3 regions of the Streptomyces sp. NPDC111628 genome follow, and region 2 is predicted to be linked to each of the others. Evidence: riboswitches for the same ligand, from Rfam matches in the RefSeq annotation. Region 2 holds a riboswitch; each other region holds the start of a gene.
What was found. A riboswitch is a leader RNA that binds a small molecule or an ion and turns the genes downstream of it on or off. The one in region 2 is predicted to bind cobalamin.
Positions count from the first base shown of each region.

Region 1: it holds a riboswitch for cobalamin, as region 2 does, so the genes downstream of both, ACZ7MF_RS32855 (cobalamin biosynthesis protein) here and metE (5-methyltetrahydropteroyltriglutamate--homocysteine S-methyltransferase) in region 2, are expected to answer to the same signal.
Region 3: it holds a riboswitch for cobalamin, as region 2 does, so the genes downstream of both, ACZ7MF_RS05710 (ribonucleoside-diphosphate reductase subunit alpha) here and metE (5-methyltetrahydropteroyltriglutamate--homocysteine S-methyltransferase) in region 2, are expected to answer to the same signal.

Region 1 covers NZ_JBVKBZ010000007.1:52,323-56,524, reverse strand. The annotation lists gene ACZ7MF_RS32860 (cobyric acid synthase) at 1-1,531, opposite strand, end outside; gene cobN (cobaltochelatase subunit CobN) at 1-2, opposite strand, end outside; gene ACZ7MF_RS32855 (cobalamin biosynthesis protein) at 1,528-2,511, opposite strand; cobalamin riboswitch at 2,618-2,758, opposite strand; gene ACZ7MF_RS32850 (hypothetical protein) at 2,908-3,129, opposite strand; gene pitH (low-affinity phosphate transporter PitH) at 3,164-4,202, opposite strand, start outside.
Region 2 covers NZ_JBVKBZ010000003.1:839,372-843,573, reverse strand. The annotation lists gene metE (5-methyltetrahydropteroyltriglutamate--homocysteine S-methyltransferase) at 1-1,711, opposite strand, end outside; cobalamin riboswitch at 1,890-2,086, opposite strand; gene ACZ7MF_RS18815 (GNAT family N-acetyltransferase) at 2,156-2,737, opposite strand; gene tsaD (tRNA (adenosine(37)-N6)-threonylcarbamoyltransferase complex transferase subunit TsaD) at 2,737-3,789, opposite strand; gene ACZ7MF_RS18805 (hypothetical protein) at 4,128-4,202, shown strand, end outside.
Region 3 covers NZ_JBVKBZ010000001.1:1,160,340-1,164,541, forward strand. The annotation lists gene ACZ7MF_RS05705 (ribonucleotide-diphosphate reductase subunit beta) at 1-354, opposite strand, end outside; gene ACZ7MF_RS05710 (ribonucleoside-diphosphate reductase subunit alpha) at 354-2,729, opposite strand; cobalamin riboswitch at 2,853-2,996, opposite strand; gene ACZ7MF_RS05715 (GNAT family N-acetyltransferase) at 3,075-3,581, opposite strand; gene mctP (monocarboxylate uptake permease MctP) at 3,653-4,202, opposite strand, start outside.

The DNA.
Region 1 (4,202 bases), on a different contig from region 2:
ATGCGGGCGCTCCCGGTGGAATGAAGGGCAGTCCTTGCGGAGCGCCGGACTCGATGAGCCGCCACAGCGCGTCCGTGTCCGCGTGGTGTTCGATCAGGTCGCCGAGCCGGTCGAGCTGCTCCTCGCGCAGCGCGGCGAACGAGGTGTCGGGGGCCGGCACGAAGCGGCGGCCCGCGGCGGCGGCCACCTCGCGCAGGAACGCCCGCCGGAAGCCGTCCGACTCCAGCGAGCCGTGCCAGTGCGTGCCCCAGGTCTGGCCGACCCGGCAGCCGTCCAGGCTGCGTCCTCTGTCATCAGAGATGAACGCATCACCCGCTACCACTTCGGCGACCCCGTGGTGGATCTCGTACCCCTCGACGCGCTCGCCGAGGGCCTCGCCCACCGGCCGGGTGAGGGTCTTGTCGCGGTCGAACCGCACCCGCACGGGGAGCAGTCCCAGCCCGTCCACGTGCCCGGCGCGGGACTCGACCTCGTCCTCGATGTGCTCGCCGAGGAGCTGGAAGCCGCCGCAGATGCCGAGCACGGGCCGCTGCTCGGCGACCCTCCGGACGAGCGCGTCCGCCAGCCCCCGCTCCCGGAGCCACTCCAGGGCCCGGACCGTCCCGCGCGTCCCCGGCACGATCACCAGGTCGGCGTCGGCCAGTTCCTCCGGCCGGTCCACGAACCGCACCACGACGCCCGGTTCGGCGGCCAGCGCGTCCACGTCCGTGAAGTTGGACATCAGCGGGACCGCGCAGACGGCGACCCGCAGCACGTCCTCGCCGACCGGCGGCGCGACGACGGACTCCCGCACGGTCCCGCGCAGGGAGACGCGCAGCCCGTCCTCCTCGTCGATGCCGAGCCCGTGCCGGAAGGGCAGCACGCCGTACGTCCGCCGCCCGGTGAGACCGTGCAGCATCTCCAACCCGGGCTCCAGGAGCGACACATCACCCCGGAACTTGTTCACCAGGAACCCGGCGACCAGAGCCTGGTCCTCGGGCGCCAGCAGCGCCACCGTGCCGAAGAAGGAGGCGAAGACGCCCCCGCGGTCGATGTCGCCGACGACGAGGACGGGGAGTCCGGCGCCCCGGGCGATCCCCATGTTCACGATGTCGGTGCGCCGCAGGTTGATCTCGGCCGGGCTGCCCGCGCCCTCGCAGATCACCGCGTCGTACGTGCCGCGCAGTTCGGCGAGCGAGTCGAGCACCGTGCCGAGCAACCGCTCCTGGCGCCCGCCGTGATAGCCGCGGGCGCTCATCTCGCCCACGGGCCTGCCGAGCAGCACGACCTGGCTGCTGCGCTCCCCGCCGGGCTTGAGCAGCACGGGGTTCATGTGCGCGGTCGGCTCCACCCGGCAGGCCTGGGCCTGCATGGCCTGGGCCCGCCCGATCTCGGCGCCGTCCCGGGTCACGAAGGAGTTGAGCGACATGTTCTGCGCCTTGAAGGGCGCCACCTTGACGCCCTGGCGCACCAGCCAGCGGCAGATCCCGGCGGTGACGACGCTCTTGCCGGCGTCGGAGGTGGTGCCCGCGACGAGGAGGCCACCGTTCATGACGTACGTCCCTTCGTGACACCCGGGTTCTTCGCGGTGGCCCCGCGCGCGAGCAGCCGCGCGCCCGCGCACACGCCCAGCGCCAGCAGGCCCACGCGCCGGGACAGCCGTACGGCACGGTCGATGTCGCCGGAACCGGCCCGTACGGCGCGTCCCGCCGCCCCGTTGAGGACGGGCCGGTGCTCGACCCGCCCGCCGTAGGAGAGCGTGCCGCCGAGCCGCACGCCGAGGGCGCCCGCGAAGGAGGCCTCCACGGGCCCGGCGTTGGGGCTCGGGTGCTGTGCGGCGTCCGCGCGCCAGGCCCGCAGGGCGCCGCGCGGGTCACCGCCCGCCACGGTGGTCAGCACGGCGGTGAGGCGGGCGCCCGGCCAGCCCGCGAGGTCGTCGAGGCGGGCCGAGGCCCAGCCGTAGCGGCGGTACCTGGGCGACTTGTGGCCGACCATCGCGTCCAGGGTGTTCACGGCCCGGAAGCCGAGCAGCCCGGGGACCCCGGCCACCGCGCCCCACACCAGGGCGCCCACCACCGCGTCGGAGGTGTTCTCGGCGACGGACTCCACGACGGCCCGGGCGATCCCGTCGGCGTCCAGCGCCTGCGGGTCCCGCCCGCACAGGTGCGGCAGCCGCGCCCGCGCCGCCTCGACGTCCCCGGCCCCCAGCGCACGGCCGATGGCAGTGGCCTCGCGGGCCAGCGAGGTGCCGCCGACGACCGACCAGGTGGCCGCGGCGGTCAGCGCGACGGAGGCGGCGGGGGAGCGGCGTACGGCATGCGCGGCGGCCGAGCCGAGGACGGCGGCGCCGCCGGCGCACACGACGGTGTGCAGGGCGCCCCGGCCCCGGTGGTCCCGCCACAGCACCTGTTCCACGGCGCCCGCGGCACGGCCGAACACGGCGACCGGGTGTCCGCGGCGAGGATCGCCGAGGAGGAGGTCACCGAGGAGGCCGGCGGCGGCGCCGTACGCGAAGACGCGTCCGGCACGCACGGCTCAACCGGCCGTGGGAAGGGGAAGTCGAAGCGTGTCGCTGGTGAGCCCGGAACGGCAGCCGCGCATGGCGATAGGTCCTCACTCAGGGTGTCCGCGCCCTGGTTCGAAGAGCACGGCGGCGAGAGTTCCTGGCTCCCGGGGATCCTGTCCCCGGTCACAGTGGCGGGACCGCGCCGGATTCGCACCGGGCTTCCTCTTCTGCCGCCGTAGATGGCCCCGGAAGTCCACCACGGCCCGCGAACACCCGTCAACCTGGCGTTGACCTGCGACGGGGGAGTGTGCGAAGGCCCACACCCGAGTGGTGTGCGCCGGCACGCGAAGAGGCGGGGCGCGGAACGGTTCGAGTCCGTCCCGCGCCCCGCCCCGGAGCGTGCGCGGTGGTGCGCAGGGCGCTCAGGCGACGATCAGATAGATCCCGTACGCCACCGCCGCCAGGCAGGCCGCGAAGCACGCGTACGCGCCGGTGACCGCGAGGGCCGCGGAGCCGCCCTGGGCGGCGGCCCGCTCCTGGCGGGAGAGGCCGACGATGCCGAGGGTGAACAGGCCCACCAGGGCCACCGTGACCACGAGGCTGACGCCGAAGACGGAGCCGAGGGCTGCCCAGTCGATGCTCATGGAGGTTCGCTTCCTTCGTACCCGGCAGGCGGGTTCAGACGGTGGTGGCGGCCGACGGGGCCTTGGGGTCGGGGGTGGTGGCCGGGGCGGGGACGGTGGCCGCCAGGTCCTCGGTGGCGCCCGTCGGGGGCGGCGACACGGCGGCCATCGCCGTGGTGACCACACCGGCGGGCTCGGGCTGCCCGGGCCCCTCGGTGTCCACCGGGTCGCCGTCGACGACGTTGGTGTGGTCGACGACCTCGCGGCGGGAGATCCGCCAGATCGCGAAGCTGGACGCGATCAGGAACACCGCGACGAGGGCCGTGCCCCAGTCGCCTGCGCGGCAGACCCACTCGGCGAGCGCGGCGACCAGGGCCGCGGCCGGCAGCGTCAGGCCCCAGGCGACGAACATCCGGGTGGCCGTGGACCAGCGGACCACGCCGCCCTTGCGGCCGAGGCCCGCGCCCATCACCGCACCGGAGACCGAGTGCGTGGTGGACAGCGAGAAGCCGAGGTGGGAGGAGGCCAGGATGACCGTGGCGGCGCTGGTCTGGGCGGCGAAGCCCTGCTGCGGCTGGAGGTCGGTCAGGCCCTTGCCCATGGTGCGGATGATGCGCCAGCCGCCCAGGTAGGTGCCGAGCGCGATGGCCAGGCCCGCGCTCAGGATGACCCACACGGGCGGGTCGGAGTCGGGGGCGAGCGAGCCGCCGGCGATCAGGGCGAGGGTGATGATGCCCATGGTCTTCTGGGCGTCGTTGGTGCCGTGGGCCAACGAGACCAGACCGGCGGAGGCGATCTGGCCGGCCCGGTAGCCCTTCTTGGCGGCCCTGCCGTCGGCCTTGCGGCCCAGCGAGTACGTCATCCGGGAGGCGAGCATCGCCGCGAGGCCGGCCACGATCGGGGCGGCGATCGCGGGCAGGAGCACCTTGGTGACGAGCACGTCGCCGTTGACCGCGCCGATACCGGCCGAGGCGACGGCGGCACCGATCAGGCCGCCCATCAGGGCGTGCGAGGAGCTGGACGGAAGCCCGACCAGCCAGGTCAGGAGGTTCCAGAGGATCGCGCCGACCAGGGCGGCGAAGATGACCTCGGGA
Region 2 (4,202 bases):
TGACGGGACCGGTGAGCATGCCCTTGACCGGGCGGCCGGTGAGGGACTGGGCGTACGTGGTCCAGCGCACGGTCATCGGGTCCGGACGGGAGATGTCGCCGGCCAGGATCGGCGGGCGGACGTAACGGGTGCCGTAGGACTGGACCCAGCCGTGCCGGGTGGCGAGGTAGCCGGTCAGCTGTTCGGCGAAGTACTGGACCATGTCGTTGCGTTCGGGTTCGCCGTGCACCAGGACGTCGAGGCCGGTCTGCTCCTGGAAGGAGATCACCTCCTGGATCTCCGTCTTGATCCGCTCCTCGTAGCCGGCCGTGTCGATCCGCCCGGCACGCAGGTCGGCGCGAGCGGTGCGCAGTTCGCCGGTCTGCGGGAAGGAACCGATCGTGGTCGTCGGCAGCAACGGCAGGCGCAGGTGCGAGCGCTGTGCCGCGGCGCGCTCCGCGTAGGACTGGGAACGTCGCGTGTCGGCCCCGGAGACCGCGGCGGCACGGGCGCGGACGTCGGGATCGCGGGTGATGGGGGAGTTGGCGCGGGAGGCGAGGTCGGCGCGGTTGGCCGCCAGGTCGGCGGCGATGGCGTCGGTGCCCTGGGCGAGGCCCCTGGCGAGGGTGACGACCTCGACGGTCTTCTCCTTCGCGAAGGCGAGCCAGCGCAGGATCTGCGGCTCGATGTCCCGCTCGGCGGCGGTGTCCAGGGGGACGTGCAACAGGGAACAGGAGGCGGACACGTCGACGCGGTCGGCCAGGCCCAGCAGGGTGCCGAGGGTCGACAGGGAGCGGGCGAGATCGTTGACCCAGATGTTGCGGCCGTTCACGACACCGGCGACCAGGCGTTTTCCGGGCAACCCGCCGACGGCGGCCAGCGCGTCGAGGTTGGCGGCGCTCCCGGTGAAGTCCAGGGCAAGCCCTTCGACCGGGGCCTTGGCGAGCATCGGCAGCGCATCGCCGAGCCGGTCGAAGTAGGAGGCGACCAGCAGCTTCGGCCGGTCGGCAAGGGCGCCGAGGTCGCGGTAGGCGCGTTCGGCGGCGTTGAGTTGGGCCGGGGTGCGGTCCTGCACGAGAACGGGTTCGTCCAGCTGCACCCACTCCGCGCCCGCGGCCCGCAGATCGGCCAGGACCTCGGCATAGACGGGCAGGAGCCGGTCCAGCAGGGTGAGCGGGTCGAAGCCCGCGGGCACGCCCGGGGCGGGTTTGGCCAGCAGAAGGTAGGTGACGGGACCGACGAGAACGGGCCGGGCAGTGAGGCCGAGGGCGAGGGCCTCCTTCAGTTCGTCGACCTGCTTGGTGGAGTCGGCGGTGAACGCGGTGTCCGGGCCCAGTTCCGGGACGAGGTAGTGGTAGTTGGTGTCGAACCACTTGGTCATTTCCAGTGGCGCCACCTCCTGGGTGCCGCGCGCCATGGCGAAGTAGCCGCCGAGCGCGTCGTCTGCCACGGCGGAACGGTGACGCTCGGGAATCGCGCCGACCATCACGGTGGTGTCGAGCACATGGTCGTAGTACGAGAAGTCACCGGTGGGTACGTCGTCGATGCCGGCGTCGGCCAACTGCTGCCAGTTCGTCCGGCGCAGCTCCGCGGCCGTGGCGCGCAGGGAGTCGGCGGTGACGTGGCCCTTCCAGTAACCCTCGACGGCCTTCTTCAGTTCCCGGTTCCGCCCCTGGCGGGGGTAGCCGTACACGGTGGCCCGTGCCGCCGCGGCTGCGGACTTCGTGGTCACGGAGATCTCCTTCGCGAGATGAATCCCTGAGATCCCGGAGACGGGACGAGTACGCGAAGGAGTGACACACCGGGCGTGACCTACGCTGCGCAGCAGGGCAGACACATCCGCCTGGTATGTACGCCGACCCGCCCTCGAGGTCACCGGGATGTCCACGCACGAACGGTTCGCGCGCGGGCAGTTGGCAGGTCTTCGGACTCGCGGGCACGTCCTCTCCGTTCGAGGACACCTACTGGCCGTCGCTTCCCGGGCCCGGTACCTCGGACCCAGTGCGTATGACGGCGGTCGTTCCCGCTCACCGCTGCGGGGCAGTCCCGGATTCCCACCGGGTTCCCTCTTACGACACCCCGTCTGGAGAACGGGGCGAACCAGCTGCTGCGGGCAGCCTACGGGCAGCCGGCCCGTCAGGAGTGCAGGCGCCCGGCATCCGGGCGGTGACCCGTGTCACGCCTCCGGAACCGCGCTCCTGCCCCGCGCGCCGGCGGGGTGGCGCGGACCGAGGAAGACGACGATGCCCTTGCCGGCGGGGGACGGGTGGGTGGCCTGCGTCCACCCCTGGCGGCGGTAGAAGGCCACGGCCCGCGTGTTCTGGACGGAGGTCAGCAGCCAGGCACGCCCGTCGGGCGCGCCCGCCGTCACCGCTTCTAGGAGGTCCCCGGCGAGTCCGGTGCCGCGTGCGGCGGGACGGACGGCCAGTTCGTCGATCTCCAGGGCCCCGCACAGCCAGTCCGCGGTGTCCGTGGGACCGAGGCCGGCGGCGGCCTGCGGGTAGCAGCGGTCGGTGGGGAAGGGCGCCGGGGTCGTCCAAGCGGTTGCGAAGCCCAGTAGGTCCCCGTCACGCACGGCGGTCGCGGCCGTGAAGCCGGGACGGCCCACGTTCGTCGGCAGCCGGCAGACGAATTCCGTCGCCCTTGCTTCGTCCTCGTTCCAGGGCGGGGCGCAGAAGGCGTCGACGTACACCGACCGCAGTGCGTCGGTGTGCACGAGCAGTTCGGCGCCCCGGTGGACGTGGATGTCGGCCCTCATCAGGCGGCCACCGCCCGTCCGGTGGCGGCCGGGTGCAGGGCGGCGTACTCCAGGGGCGCCGACGGGTCGATGGACACGTTGAGCGGGGCCGGTTCGGCTCCGGCCTGTACGAGGAGGTCGCCGACGGCCGCGATCATCGCGCCGTTGTCGGTGCACAGCCGCAGTGGCGGCACCCGCAGCTCGACCCCGGCCGCGCGGCAGCGCTCTTCGGCCAGTGACCGCACCCGCGAGTTCGCGGCGACGCCGCCGACCACGACGAGGGTGCCCACCCCGTGCTCGGCGCAGGCGGCGACGGCCTTGCGGGTCAGGACGTCGGCGACGGCCTCCTGGAGCGAGGCCGCGCCGTCGGCCACCGGCAGCTCACGTCCGGCATGTCCCTCCGCCCAGCGGGCGGCTGCCGTCTTCAGCCCCGAGAAGGAGAAGTCGTACGACCCCGGCAGCGGGCGCGGAAAGGGGACAGCGCGAGGATCCCCCACTCGCGCTGTCCGGTCGATGGCCGGACCGCCGGGGTACGGCAGTCCGAAGACCCGCGCCACTTTGTCGAAGCACTCCCCGGCCGCGTCGTCGAGCGTGTCTCCGAGGTGCGTGATCCGGTCCCGGGCAAGGTCGCGGACGAGGAGCAGAGAGGTATGGCCGCCGGAGACGATGAGGACCATGCACGGGTTGGGCAGCGGGCCGTGCTCCAGCGTGTCGGCGGCGACGTGCCCGGCCAGGTGGTGCACCCCGTACAACGGCACCCCGAGCGAGTAGGCGATGCCCTTCGCACCGGCGAGACCCACCTGCAGGGCACCCGACAGCCCGGGGCCGGTGGTCACGGCGACCGCCCCGATGTCGGACAGCCGCAGCCCGGCCTCGTCCAGTGCCCGCCGGACGACCGGACGCAGCGCGTGAAGGTGGGCGCGGGAGGCGATCTCGGGCACCACACCGCCGAAGCGGGCGTGCTCGTCCATGCTCGACGCCACCGCGTTCCCCAGCAGCCGCCCGTTCCGGACCAGACCGGCGCCCGTCTCGTCGCAGGACGACTCGATGCCCAGCACCACCGCAGACCCCATCGACCGACCTTTCTTGCACCTTGAAAGTTGTTGCGAACATTGTGCAATAAGATCGCTGTCGATGTGCGCCGCCACGGGAATCGACGCGCCTCGACGTGCACGTGGAGGTGGGACTGGCCAAGGTCGCGGCGGCCCGCACACTCCACCCGTCCTGCCCGGTTCGCCCTGTCTGTCCCGTCGCCAACGACGCCCCTCCTCGGGGAGGCGGTCGGCCGCAACTCGTCCGAAGTTCCCATGGGTTGACGTGACATGAATCACCGCGAGCGGGTTGAGTCGCGGGTCCGGGAACTTCTCGTACTCCCCCTGACGGGGCGTCGAGACTGCAAGGATGAGCCGCCATGAGTGCTGGGTGGTGTCTCCGCACGACAAGAGCCGCGGTCTTCGCGGCCGTCTGCGTGCTGCTCGCCGCCCTC
Region 3 (4,202 bases), on a different contig from region 2:
CTGGACGTGGACGGCCTCCTCGAAGAGCTGGCGGGACAGGTACAGCCGCGCCTCGGGGGAGTTGATGTGCTTGTAGAGGGTCAGCACCAGGTTGTTCGCGACGATCGAGTCACCCGTGGCGAAGAAGGCCACCAGGCGGCCGATCAGGTGCTGCTCCATGGGGCTGAGCTTCGCCAGGTCGGCGACGTCCGAGTGGAGGTCGACCTCCTCGACGTGCCAGGTGTTCTTGATGGCGTCCCGGTAGCGCTCGTAGAAGTCCGGGTAGCGCATGGGGCGCAGGGTCAGCTCGAAGCCCGGGTCGAGCAGGTTCTTCGTGACGGGCGTCGCGGGGTTCGCGGGGATCTCGGTGGTCATTACTGGCAGGCCTCGCAGGACTCGGGGTTTTCCAGGGAGCAGGCGACCGCTTCGGGGTCCGGGCCGGCCTGCACGGGGACGGTGGTGGCGCGGGCCGCGGCGCGGGCGATCCGGGTCGCCGGGCGCGAACGCAGGTAGTACGTGGTCTTCAGGCCCTGCTTCCAGGCGTACGCGTACATCGAGGAGAGCTTCCCGATGGTCGGCGTCTCCAGGAACAGGTTCAGCGACTGGGCCTGGTCGAGGTAAGGGGTGCGGGCGGCGGCCATGTCGATCAGGCCGCGCTGCGGGATCTCCCAGGCCGTGCGGTACAGCGCGCGCACGTCCTCGGGGATCCAGGTGAAGCCCTGCACCGAGCCGTTGGCCTCGCGCAGCGCCTCACGGGTGCGTGCGTCCCACACGCCGAGCCGCTTGAGGTCGTCCACCAGGTACGAGTTGACCTGGAGGAACTCACCCGACAGCGTCTCGCGCTTGAACAGGTTGGACACCTGCGGCTCGATGCACTCGTAGACCCCGGCGATGGAGGCGATGGTCGCGGTCGGCGCGATGGCCAGGAGCAGCGAGTTGCGCAGCCCGGTGGTCGCCATGCGCGCGCGCAGCGCGGCCCAGCGCTCCGGCCAGGCGGGCTCGACGCCGTAGTGGTCCGGGTGCAGCACCCCCTTGGCCGTACGGGTCTTCTCCCAGGCCGGCAGCGGGCCGCCCCGCTCGGCGAGGTCGGCGGAGGTCTCGTACGCGGCGAGCATGATCCGCTCGGCGATGCGGGTGGACAGGGCCTTCGCCTCGGGGGAGTCGAAGGGCAGGCGCAGCTGGAAGAAGACGTCCTGGAGGCCCATCGCGCCGAGGCCGACCGGGCGCCAGCGGGCGTTGGAGCGGCCCGCCTGCTCGGTCGGGTAGAAGTTGATGTCGACGACCCGGTCCAGGAAGGTGACCGCGGTGCGGACGGTGGCGTCCAGGCGCTCCCAGTCCATGTCCCCCTGCGCCGGGTCGACGAACGCGCCGAGGTTGACCGAGCCCAGGTTGCAGACCGCCGTCTCCCCGTCGTCGGTGACCTCCAGGATCTCCGTGCAGAGGTTGGAGGAGTGGACGACGTGACCGGGGGTCGCGGTCTGGTTCGCCGTGCGGTTGGCGGTGTCCTTGAAGGTCATCCAGCCGTTGCCGGTCTGCGCGAGGGTGCGCATCATGCGGCCGTACAGCTCGCGGGCGGGCAGCGACTTGCGGGCGAGCCCCGCCTCCTCCGCCCTGCGGTAGGCCGCGTCGAACTCCTCGCCCCACAGGTCGGTCAGCTCCGGCACGTCGGCGGGGGAGAACAGCGACCAGGTCCCGTCGGCGTCCACCCGCCGCATGAACTCGTCCGGCACCCAGTGCGCGAGGTTCAGGTTGTGCGTACGGCGGGCGTCCTCGCCGGTGTTGTCCCGCAGCTCCAGGAACTCCTCGACGTCCGCGTGCCAGGTCTCCAGGTAGACCGCCGCCGCGCCCTTGCGCCGGCCGCCCTGGTTCACGGCCGCCACCGAGGCGTCCAGCGTCTTCAGGAACGGGACGATGCCGTTGGAGTGCCCGTTGGTGCCCCGGATCAGCGAACCCCGGGCGCGGACGCGGGAGTAGGCGATGCCGATGCCGCCGGCGTGCTTGGACAGGCGGGCCACCTGGTGGAGGCGGTCGTAGAGGGAGTCCAGCTCGTCCTTGGGGGAGTCCAGGAGGTAGCAGGACGACATCTGGGCGTGCCGGGTGCCGGAGTTGAAGAGGGTGGGGGAGGAGGGCAGGTAGTCCAGGCGGCTCATCAGGCCGTACAGGGCGGCGACCTCGTCCACCGCGCGGGAGGTGTCGTCTTCGGCGAGTCCGGCGGCGACCCGCAGCAGGAAGTGCTGGGGCGTCTCCACCGCCTTGCGGGTGATCGGGTGGCGGAGCAGGTAGCGGCTGTAGAGGGTGCGCAGGCCGAAGTAGCCGAAGCGGTCGTCGGCGGCCGGGTCGATCAGCCCGTCGAGGCGGGCCGCGTGCAGCCGTACGAAGGCCGCGGTGCGGTCGGCGATCAGGCCCTCGCGGTGGCCGGTGGCGACGGAGCCGGTGAAGGTGACGACGCCCTGGGAGGCGGCCTCGGCGCGGATGCCGATGGTCAGCAGGCGGGCGGCCAGCCGGGAGTAGACCGGGTCCTCCGAGATCAGACCGGCGGCCGCCTCGGTGGCCAGCTCGCGCAGCTCGGCCTCGTCGGCGCGGGCGGACCGGCCGCGCAGTGCGGCGGCGGCCACCCGGCCGGGGTCGGCGCCCTGGAGGTCGGCGGTCAGCCCGGTCAGGGTCCGCAGCAGGGCGGCACCGGGTCCGTCGGGTTCCCCGGTCGCCGTCACCGGGGTCGCTGAAGCCGGATCGGCTGGCGCGATGGTCACGTGGAGCACTCCCTCGCTCGGCACGGGGCCTGGCGGAGGGCAGGGGGGCTCACGAGCGCGCACGGCGTCCGCGTCCACCGGCCCACTCCACGAGGCCCGGACGACATGGCACCCGGACCGGGACGGCCGGGCGCACTGTCGGCAGGTCCTCGGACTGGACAGGCGTGCGCGCACGTGCGAAGACGTACGGATGCACGCAAGTACACCGTTGCGGGACAGTTCCGGATTCGCACCGGATTCCCCTGCGGCGACAGCGAGCACGAGCATACATCTTGTGCCGGGGGGCGCGAGCACCCCCAGATGTTGTGTCTCGGCGGGGTGTTGTGGCGGGGTGCCGCGGCCGTGTCAGAGCGTCAGTGCGTAGGTGAGCAGCGTGATGTCGTCCAGCTCCGGCAGCGGGTTCCAGTCGCGGTCGGGCGTGCGGGCGAAGCCCAGGCGGGCGTAGAGGCGGTGGGCGGTGCGCATGGCGGTCTGGGTCGACAGCACGACGCCCGTGCAACCGGCCACCGTCCGGGCGCGGTCGAGGCAGGCCCGCACCAGAGCCTCGCCCGCCCCGCGGCCGCGTGCCTCGCGGGCGACGGCGAGCATGCGTATCTCGGCCTCGCCGGGACGCGCGATGTCCGCCATGGGGCCGCCGGAGGGCACGAAGGTCACGCCGCCGAGCACCCGGCCGTCGGCCACGGCGACCAGCACCTCGGCGGCCGCCGCCCGCTTGGCCACGTCGCGCAGCTCGTCCAGGTAGGTGTCGCTCTCCCCGAAGTCGAGGAGGCCGTCGCGCAGATAGGCCTGCGCGGTGATCTCGCCGAGGGTGTCGTACTCCTCGGCCGTCGCCCGCCGGATCACGAAGTCCATGACGCCGAGTGTGCCCCACGGGTACGACAACGGGCCGCCGGATTTCTCCGACGGCCCGCTGAAGAGCGCCGCTAGTGCGAGCTGCCCGCCGTGGCCGGGGGCAGTTCCACCTGGACGCCGGGGTCGCCGGCGTCCGCCGTGTAGTCGGACGGCTTGGTCTCGTCGACGCCGTCGGGCGCCTTGACGGCCCGCAGGACGAAGGTCAGGACCACGGTGACCAGCACGTTCAGCACGAAGGCGGTGAGACCGATGTAGCCGATCTCGCCGATGCCGGGGATCTCGTCGGAGGAGCCGCCGAAGTGCTTCTGCGTCGGCGAGGCGACACCGTAGGCGGCGACGGTGCCGTAGACCATGCCGACCGCCCAGCCGCCGAGCAGCGCCCAGCGGTGGAACCAGCGGGTGAACAGGCCGCCGACCAGGGCCGGGAAGGTCTGCAGGATCCAGATGCCGCCCAGCAGCTGGAAGTTGATCGCGACGGTCTTGTCCATGCCCAGGACGAAGATCAGCGCGCCCACCTTCACCAGCAGCGACACCAGCTTGGAGACCTTCGTCTCCTGCTGCGGCGTGGCGTCCGGCTTGATGAAGTCCTTGTAGATGTTGCGGGTGAACAGGTTCGCGGCC